Regions from separate parts of the Echinicola soli genome, predicted to be linked through region 1. Evidence: riboswitches for the same ligand, from Rfam matches in the RefSeq annotation. Region 1 holds a riboswitch; the other holds the start of a gene.

Region 1 (5,326 bases):
AATAATCGAATTTATATTTTGATCACAGGCTAATGTTACGTATAATTTAAACAAAAAAATCAGTTATTTCATTGCATTGTGTATTTCAAATATATACATTTGACTTTGACAGAATTTGTTTCAACCCCAAATCCCGCAATATGAAGTAGACTTCTACGTTATTTAAACGTCAGAATTTATGAGTAAAAGGTTAAGACCGAAAGACAGCGAATTGATCGCTCAGTACAGAAATGGGAGTGAAGCTGCTTTCGAAGTGTTGGTAGATAAATATAAATCCCGTGTGTTCACGACGATTTATATGATAGTAAAAGATCAGGGTTTAGCAGAGGATTTACTGCAAGACGTGTTTGTGAAAGTAATTCAAACCCTTAACTCTGACCGATATAACGAAGAAGGAAAATTTCAGCCTTGGTTGATGCGGATTGCGCACAACTTAGCGGTGGACTATTTCAGAAAAATGAAGCGTTATCCATTCATCATGATGGAAGACGGTTCGAATCTGTTCAATACACTAAAATTTGCTGATTCCAATGTCGAAGACCAAAAGGTCAAGGACGAAACTCATGCCCTGGTAAGGGACCTCATCGATGAACTGCCTGAAAGCCAAAAGCAGGTGTTGATCATGCGGCATTACATGGATTTGAGTTTTCAGGAAATTGCCGACCAGACGGGTGTAAGCATCAACACGGCACTTGGAAGAATGCGGTATGCGCTTATCAACATGCGGAAAAAGTTGAAACAAATAAATGTTGCCTATGACAAAATATTTTACCCCAAGTGAACAACTGATACAATATGTCTATCAGGAAATGAGCGAAATGGAAAGCATTGCCTTTGAGCAGATTTTGCAAAAAGATGAATGCTTATTGCAAGAATATTTGGATACACTGGATATGCTTGGCCGGCTCAATGAGGTGGTAATGGAACCATCTGAAAAAACCGTAGAGTCTATCCTTAAGAAAGCCAGGTCTTCCGGACTCGAAAAAGTCTAAACGCACACCATAGAAATAAAACAGCCCTTTCCGGCTTAAGCCGGAAAGGGCTGTTTTATTTCGGGACTGAGGATCATAAAATTCTAAATTGGCAGTACTCAACTGATCACCGCCCACCAAACTGGGATCAATCAATATTTCTGGGGCGGGAGAAGATTTATATTCATTTGGTATGTCGCCACGAAGTCGCCAAGACACGAAGTGTTTTGTAGGCGGATTCCAAATTTCATGGAAAACAAACAGCTTTGGGTCTTAGAATCTTTGTGGCAAAAAAACAAAAAAGAAATCCTTTTAAAATAAAGGGATTCATGCCCTCAACTTTTTCGTTTGCCTCCTTTTTAGCACATTTTGAGGACCAAGTAATATTTCTGGAAGATGAGAGATTTCCAAGTGGTTTTGGCAAGCATATTTCTCTTTAATGTAGCAATAGGAATGTGTAGATTATAAAATCAGTATAAATCCGTCATCGCGAGGAGCTTGCGACGTGGCAATCCCGTATTAAGAAAACGAGATTGCTTCACTCCGTTGCTCTGCATTCGCAAGGACGGTATTTTAAATCGCGTTTATTATAAAAATTCAGCGTAAATCTTATTAATCTGCATCATCTGCGTGCTATCGAAACCAACCCTAATCCCCCCAACTTTTCCGCTTGATCCCCAAACTGCCTATTGAATACCAGGGAAATCGCTTTTAGATGAGCGGCTGCGTATTCCACTAGCTACGCCATTCTAACAATGTCTTTGTCCCCTATATCCACCAGCCTGTCCTCCCGAAATCCTTCGGGACAGGCTGGTGGATATAGGGAGGGCAGGCTATTCCGATCACCGATACAGCGGGAAGGAATCTCCTATTTAAAATTAAGCCCCCTCCTCAAGTCGGGATGACAACGAATTAGAAATTGTGATTTATACAACATTTTTTCATTCTCCAATAATCCTTCTACCTTTGCTGCAAGAATAGATCGAATTAGGGGTGCCCAAAAATCACGGGCTGAGATCATACCCATATTACCTGATCCGGGTAGTGCCGGCGAAGGGAAATGCGATTTCCATGATATATGGAACAATCGGGTAAACAACAAGTGGAGCAATCGCCCCTGGATGGCTCTGATGTTTAACCAAGCTTAACCTATTTAAATAATGAAACGTATGTTTTTGACCGCAGCAATGCTGCTGGTCGGAGTTTGTGCTATGGCACAAAACCAAGTTACCGGAAAGGTCGTAGATGCCACTACCGGGGAATCATTGATCGGTGCCAATGTAATTCTGGAAGGTACAGGCCGAGGCAGTACAGTAGATTTCGATGGAGCCTTTGCCATTAAAAATGTTCCCGAAGGCCATTACCAGCTGAAGGTGTCCTTTGTAGGTTATGAGTCACATGTGGAAGCATTGCAAGTCCCGTCTCCTGAACTCAAAATCATCCTGAAACAGAATTCCCTGCTTACAGAGGAATTCATCGTGTCAGCCACTAGGGCCTCAGAAACCACCCCTACCACCTTCACGTCGGTCTCCAAGGAAGACCTTGCCAAAAACAACCTGGGCCAGGACATGCCTATTTTGCTGAATTATACTCCATCTGTGGTCACCAATTCAGATGCAGGTGCAGGGATCGGATATACAGGACTTCGGATCAGAGGATCTGACCAGACAAGGATCAATGTGACGGTAAATGGAATCCCTATGAACGACGCCGAATCCCATGGAGTCTTTTGGGTAAACATGCCGGACTTCGCCAGTTCGGTGGAGAATATCCAAATCCAACGCGGAGTCGGCACCTCCACCAATGGCGCCGCGACATTTGGTGCAAGCATGAATATCCAGACGGATACCAAGAAGGAAGAAGCATATGGTGAGGTAGCCACCTCATTCGGTTCTTTTAATTCACAAAAATATACCGTACAAGCTGGATCAGGGCTACTGAACGATCGCTGGGCCGTAGATGCGCGTCTTTCGCAGATTAAGTCTGACGGGTATGTGGACCGTGCTACATCTGATCTCAAATCCTATTTCCTCTCGGGTGGTTATTACGGTGATGACCACGTCTTTAAAGTCAACGTATTTTCTGGCAAAGAAAAAACCTACCAAGCATGGTATGGCCTACCTGAAGACAAATTGCAAACGGACCGGACATTTAATTATTACAGCTACGACAACGAAACCGATAATTACCAGCAAGACCATTACCAGTTTATCTATACCGGAAAATACGGCCAAAACTGGAAAACCCATGCTGCCTTGCATTACACCTATGGTCGAGGGTATTATGAACAATACCGCGAGGATGATGATTTTGCAAGCTACGGCCTAGCCCCAGTGGTAATCGGTGATGAGACCATCGAGAGCACTGACATTATCCGCAGGAGATGGCTTGACAACGACTTCTTCGGTGGTGTATTCTCCGTGAATTACGTGTCTGACGATGGTCACTGGGACCTGATCCTGGGCGGTGGTGCCAACCGCTATGATGGCGACCATTTTGGTGAGATCATCTGGGCCAGGGTCGCTGGAAACACCGATATCCGTGATCGCTATTACGATAATAATGCGGTGAAAGATGATCGTAACATCTATGCTAAGGCCACCTACGAAGTCGCGAATCGCCTTTACTTGTTTGGTGACTTGCAGTTTAGGCAGATTGACTACCGCTTTGAAGGTGTCAATGACGACCAGCGAGTGGTGGATGGTGCACAGCATTACAATTTCTTCAATCCAAAATTCGGCATTAGCTACGAAAGCGGAAAAGGTGAAACCTGGTATGCCTCCTTTGCAGTGGCCAATCGGGAGCCTGTCAGAAGTGACTTTACTGACAACCCTATTACGGAAGTTCCACGTCCCGAACGGCTGCATAATATAGAAGCAGGCATCAGGGCCCAAAAAGGCAACTTCAGCTATAATGCCAATTTCTACTATATGGGCTATAAGGACCAATTGATCCTGACAGGACAGATCAACGACGTCGGTGCTTACATTCGGGAAAATGTGGACAATTCTTACCGCGCCGGCATCGAACTGGATGGAGCCGTGAAGCTATCTCCAAAATGGACCCTTGGAGGAAACATTGCCTTCAGTCGCAATAAGATCAATGCCTTTACAGAATACGTCGATGATTACTCCACCGAAGTATTCCAGCAGGAAGAATTTACCTATGAAGATACGGACATTGCCTTTTCTCCAAATATCGTGGGTTCGGCCATGGTGGACTTTTATCCAATAAAAAACATGGAGATCAGCTGGATGGCCAAGTACGTGGACGACCAATACCTGGACAATACCCAGAATGATGGCCGTAAACTGGATGCCTTCTTTACCAATGACATCCGATTTGCTTATACCCTTCGTCCAAGGTTCCTGAGAGCACTGGAATTTAGTGTAAAAGTCAACAATGTCTTTGATGTCATGTACGAACCCAATGGGTACACCTTTAGCTATTTTGTTCCGGGTGATACAAATAGGGAGCTTGTTACCGAAAATTACTACTACCCCATGGCCGGAACCAATTTTATGGCAGGGGTAAATGTGAAGTTTTAACCTGGATTATACATTAGGAATTGTAGTAGCCTGTCCTCCCGAAATCCTTCGGGACAGGCTGGTGGATGTCGGGAAGGCCTGAAAATGCAAGAAAATCAGTTAGTTTGGAGACAGAAGCATAGCACCGCTATGGTGATGTTGAAAAATAGAGCAAAGCGTGTGATTTTAAAGTAGTTTCAGGTCGTAATAAATAGACTAATGCATAATCCAGGTTTAAGAAGGTTTAATGGCACGCAGATGAACGCTGATTAAAGAGATTATCACTGATAATTTTCTGTGTAATATCTGCTAATGCTGCGTCGTCTGCGTGCTATCACTTTCTTACGTGAACGTGAAGTACTTTTTGCGTAGCCAGAAAGCCACTCGTACCAACAGGATCAAGGCCGGCACCTCTATCAAAGGACCAACGACACCTGCGAATGCCTGGCCTGAATTTAAGCCAAAAACGGCTATGGCCACAGCTATCGCCAACTCAAAGTTATTTCCTGCAGCGGTAAAAGCCACCGCAGCAGTCTTGTCATAGGTGGCGCCCATCGCTTTGGTGACAAAGAAACCGATGATAAACATCACAGTAAAATACACCATCAAAGGAATAGCAATGATCACCACATCAGCCGGGATTTCCATGATCAGTTCACCTTTTAACGAAAACATGACCACGATCGTAAATAGCAAGGCAACTAGTGTCATGGGAGAAATAGCCGGAATAAATGTGTTGGTGTACCAATCTTCTCCCTTGGCCCGGATCAGGAAGTACCTGCTCAATATTCCCATCAAGAACGGAATCCCCAGATAAATGGCCACGCT
Region 2 (5,326 bases), 1.2 Mb from region 1:
TAGGTTGATCCGTATGGCAACAATTGGCTGGCTGCTTTTTCCATCTTAGATAGTGAATCCACTGCTTTGCCGATCAGTACTGCTGCTTCATCCATATTGGGCGTGATGATATGCGAAATAGGGAAAAGTTCTTTTTTCAATAATTCGACCGTTTCCTCCTTAATCAAACGGTCTCCACTGGTAGCCACCATGACAGGATCAAAGACCACGGGAATACCGGGATATTGGGCTAGTGCCTCCACAATTACCTGAACCACTTCTGGTCGGTTGATCATCCCTATCTTTATGGCCTTCGGTTCGATGTCTGAAAGCACCGCTTCCAGCTGCTCCTTTATGTGCTCCACGGGGATATCATGGATACTCTTCACGCCTAAGGTATTCTGTGCTGTCGTGGCCGTAATGACACTGGCACCAAAACAGCCTAAGGCAGAAAATGTCTTTAGATCCGCCTGGATACCTGCCCCACCACCACTGTCTGATCCTGCAATGGTCAGCACAGGGATATACGTCTTTATTTTATTGCTCATTTTACTTTTTCTATTTCGTTTCGGAATTTCTCCGCTGCTTTGGCAGGGCTTTCCGCACTGCAAATGGCCGACACGACCGCGAGACAGTCTGCTCCCGCACGGATGACTTCTGCAGCATTTAATGCATTAATATTGCCGATAGCCACTAACGGTTTGGCAGTAGCATTTCGGAGGTCCCTTAGCCCTCCCAACCCCCATTCAAAACGGGTATCAGGCTTAGTGGGAGTAGAAAAAACAGGGCTCACGCCGTAATACCAACCCAAATCAGCCTCCTTAGCGGTAAGTTCATCCATTCGCTCAAGTGATAGCCCAACCGGAAATTCTTCGCCTAAAAAAGCTTTAGCGCCTTTCATACTACTGTCAGACTGCCCGATGTGTACTCCGTGAGCAGCTACTTCTTTTGCTACCTCTAAACTATCATTGATTACCAAGGGGACTTTATACCGATCGCAAAGGGACTTCACCTTGTGAGCCTTATTTAAGAATGCTTCCTTTGAAAGTTCTTTTTCCCGCAATTGGACCAAATCCACACCGCCCTTCAATGCTTCCTCCAGCACCCAAAAAAAATCCCTGCCAAGGCAAGCCTGTTGGTCGGTTACCAAATACAGTTTATAAGGGAACGGAGTCTCAGTCATGACTTTCTTCCACCTTTGCCCATTGCTTCACTTCACTTTCCTTGAGATGATAGAGCGCATCATACAAATACAATTGGAGCGTCCCGGGTCCCTCGGCCTTGCGTGCAGCAATCTCTCCAGCTAAGCCGAGCGTGGTCATTCCTGCCACTGTTGCCCGATAAGGATCAGGTTCTATTCCCGCAAAGGCCGCTACCAAAGCAGTCGCTGTACAGCCCATCCCGGTTACTTTCCCCATCAGTTCATGGCCATTCTTGATCTTGGTCAACTTATCGCCGTCAATGACATAATCTACTGCCCCGGAAATGCACACTACTGCCGATGTTTCTTTGGAAAGTTGCTTGCCATATGCCAAGGCCTCATCAGAAGAATGGGTACTGTCCACGCCTTTGGTCTGCACATTCGCCTTTGCCAAGGCCATGATTTCTGAGGCGTTTCCTCTTATAATGGTCGGCTTAAAGGTCAATAGCCGGGTCAAGGTCTCATTCCGGTACGGCGTAGCACCAGCCCCGACAGGATCCAATACCCAGGGTGTATTCCGTTCATTGGCTTCCTTGGCTGCGAGCAGCATGCTATCTACCCAAAACTCATCCAATGTACCAATATTTACTACCAGTGCATTGACGATCTTGACCATATCAGCCATCTCCAATTTGGCATGAGCCATGATTGGGGATGCCCCGATGGCCAATAAGGCATTTGCAGTATTGTTCATGACCACATAATTGGTGATACTCTGCACCAATGGCCCTTTCTCTCTCAGTATTTTTAGATTTTTTATTACAGATTCCTTCATATCCGTTAGCTTAAAAAACTTTAGGGAACCTGCAAACTATACAGGCAAAAGCCTGCAAGAAAGGATAACTTTTTCCTTCGTCGGCATCACCCGCGTCAGGTTCAAAGGGTCTCATCTCAGTCCCATGCAGGGACACCCCTAAAGTTTGTATAATGGTGAATTTACGATTTTAATCCCATGGAGCAAAGTTACTCCCAAGAAGATTCATGCTGTAAAACTCCTGGTCAAAACACTTTTGCTCAAGAGCGTAAATCAAAGTGCATCCGCAGGTTTCTTAAAGCACGATGCAGCCAACTCATAGGATTCTAATCGCTCTTCATGGTCATAAACATGAGAACAGATCATGATTTCATCCACCTGGGCAATTTCCTGAAAATGCTCCAAGTTTTCCCGAACTGTTGCGGCTGTCCCTACAAAACTACAAGCCATCATCTGGTTTATAGCAGCTGCTTCCGGTTCTGTCCACAAGCCGTCCATGGTATCCACCGGAGGCCTTAATGGATAGGATTTTCTTCTCACAATTCCCAATGCCATTTGATAAAAGGAAGTAGCTGTTTTATGGGCTTTCTCATCGGTTTCCGCAGCAATCACATTGACGCAGGAAACCACATAGGGATGTTTCAAATATTCAGAAGGCTGGAAATTCTCCCGGTAATAGCGAGTGGCATCCAAGAATTGTGCAGGTGCAAAATGGCTGGCAAAGGCATAAGGCAAACCATTCTTGGCTGCGAGCACGGCACTGCTCATGCTGCTTCCCAGTAAGTAGATTGGAATATCGAGTCCTTCACCTGGAATGGCCCGGACCTTACCATCGATGTTTTCATCAGAAAGGTAAAGCTGAAGCTCTTCCAGATCCCGGGGAAACTCCTCCACCGTCTCCAACCGATCCCGCCTTAAAGCCCTCGCAGTCGTCTGATCGGTACCAGGAGCTCTTCCCAAGCCAAGATCAATCCTCCCAGGATAAAGTGAGGCCAATGTCCCAAATTGCTCCGCCACCATCAATGGAGCATGATTAGGCAGCATAATCCCTCCTGATCCTACACGAATATTTTCGGTTCCTCCTGCGATATGCCCTATCAAAACAGCCGTGGCAGAACTGCCTACACTGACCATATTGTGATGTTCCGCCAGCCAAAAACGCTTATAGCCCAATTTCTCCACATGTCTGGCAAGATCCAAGCTCCTAGCAAAGGCATCTCCGGCATCGTGGTGCTCTTTAATAATGGCCAAATCCAGTACGGAAAAAGCTACTTCATCCAGTGGTTTGATATTTCTCATTTCACATCATATTGTCGTCTTCTTACCAACTGGATTAACTCCAAAATCGTTCTCTTAACGCCAATAATCAGTGTAAATTAGTGAAATTTATGAATGTTCGCCTTGAAAAAATCACCCAAACAAATCAGAGCTCAAATAACGGTCCCCACGGTCACAGGTAATGCAGACGATCACCCCAGCATCCAATGTTTCTGCGAGCTTCACAGCTGCATGTAAGGCTCCACCGCTGCTCATACCAGCCAGTATCCCTTCTTCTTTTGCCATTCGGCGCGTCATTTCAGTCGCCTCATCTTGACTTACATCGATGATCTGATCCACCCGTGTGGCATCGTATATTTTGGGCAAAAACTCCGGTGACCATCTTCTGATCCCTGGTATACTAGAACCATCGGTAGGTTGGGTGCCGACTATTTGAATCGCTGGATTTTGCTCTTTCAGGTATCGGGAAACTCCCATGATGGTCCCCGTAGTCCCCATGGCAGAAACAAAATGCGTAATACCACCATTGGTGTCACGCATGATCTCTGGACCCGTTCCCTCATAGTGAGCCTGATAATTATCAGGATTGGCAAATTGGTTCAGGATATAATACCCTTCCTTTTCGGCCATCTCTTCGGCAAGTGTCCTGGAATATTCGATGGTTTTGGCAGCGGGAGTCAAGATTACTTCCGCGCCATACGCCTCCATCGAAACCACTCTTTCCCTGGTTGAATTATCGGGCATGATCAAGGTCATTTCCACACCAAGGACCTTGGCAATCATCGCCAGGGCGATCCCTGTATTACCACTGGTGGCTTCTACTACCCTATCTCCTTTTTTGATATCTCCACGGTCCATGGCCCTTTTGATCATGCTATAGGCTGCACGGTCTTTCACACTGCCGCCGGGATTTTGTCCCTCTAGCTTACAGTATATCTTGACGTTGGGATTGGTGGGAATATGTTCAAGCTCAACAAGAGGCGTCTTGCCGATCAACTCAAATAACTTCATGTGCTAAGCATCATTTTTAAAAACATACATGTCAGTGGTCTCCGCACTGGCATCATACATTTTGGTCTGATAATAGATTTTACTTTTGGCGGGGATACTTTTCGTCAGCCAAACATTCCCTCCAATGACACTCCCTGCGCCGACAACGGTTTTGCCCCCAAGAATCGTAGCTCCGGCATAAATGACCACATGGTCCTCAATCGTCGGGTGGCGCTGGATATCGGCATCTTCCTTGTTCACACTTAGTGCGCCTAGCGTGACGCCTTGATAAATCTTCACATGGTCGCCTATACGGGTGGTTTCCCCGATGACCACACCAGTGCCATGGTCAATGCAAAAATACCTGCCAATTTCCGCTCCGGGATGGATGTCAATACCCGTCTTGCTGTGCGCAAACTCGGTAATCATCCTGGGGATGAGTGACACTCCCTGCTCATGGAGCAAATGCGCTATCCGATAGGCAGCAATGGCATAAAACCCCGGATAACTCCTGATCACCTCGGTCGTTGACTTCGCTGCGGGGTCACCATCAAACATGGCATGAATATCCTCATGGATGGCATCGTACACGCCGGAAAGGCGATCAAAAAACGCCTCTGATACCATTTCACTGTCCACATCGATCAGCCTGTTGTTTTTGCCCAAGATCTCCTGCAATTGGATCTGGTAGTATGTTAACTTATCCTCTATCTCTTGGGTATCATGCAGGATCTTAATAGCATATTCCGGAAAAAGCACACCCAAAACACCTTCAAAAAACTCCTGAACCTTCCTTGGTGAGGGACATCCGGGACATTGCTTGTGGGAATCGTGAATTTTTTTTATAAATGATTTTCTATATTCCATCGTAAACGTTAGCAGTTATAGAACAAAACCCAGTCTGATCACATATGGTTCAGTATAAATCAGGTTTTGGTTATCATACAGCACATTGTACAGCAAGGTGAAGTTCACACCACCTCTGCGACCGAAGGGCACAAAATATCCGCCCCCTAAGAACAAGCCCGGCACCCACTCCCTGTCTGCTACAATCCGTCCAAAATCATCCTCCCTATAAGCCTCCACACTAAGGTTTTCATATTCTGCATGGGCAAAGAGATTGG

Evidence for each region. A riboswitch is a leader RNA that binds a small molecule or an ion and turns the genes downstream of it on or off. The one in region 1 is predicted to bind thiamine pyrophosphate.
Region 2: another riboswitch for thiamine pyrophosphate. It lies ahead of thiM (hydroxyethylthiazole kinase); the one in region 1 lies ahead of FKX85_RS06060 (TonB-dependent receptor).

Annotation. Positions count from the first base shown of each region.
Region 1 covers NZ_CP041253.1:1,439,925-1,445,250, reverse strand. Annotated here, with positions in the region: gene FKX85_RS06070 (RNA polymerase sigma factor) at 179-781, shown strand; gene FKX85_RS06065 (hypothetical protein) at 756-992, shown strand; TPP riboswitch at 1,951-2,047, shown strand; gene FKX85_RS06060 (TonB-dependent receptor) at 2,132-4,519, shown strand; gene arsB (ACR3 family arsenite efflux transporter) at 4,841-5,326, opposite strand, start outside.
Region 2 covers NZ_CP041253.1:232,703-238,028, forward strand. Annotated here, with positions in the region: gene thiD (bifunctional hydroxymethylpyrimidine kinase/phosphomethylpyrimidine kinase) at 1-527, opposite strand, end outside; gene thiE (thiamine phosphate synthase) at 524-1,162, opposite strand; gene thiM (hydroxyethylthiazole kinase) at 1,155-1,955, opposite strand; TPP riboswitch at 2,011-2,105, opposite strand; gene FKX85_RS01065 (LLM class flavin-dependent oxidoreductase) at 2,208-3,233, opposite strand; gene cysM (cysteine synthase CysM) at 3,345-4,223, opposite strand; gene FKX85_RS01075 (serine O-acetyltransferase) at 4,227-5,069, opposite strand; gene FKX85_RS01080 (hypothetical protein) at 5,085-5,326, opposite strand, start outside.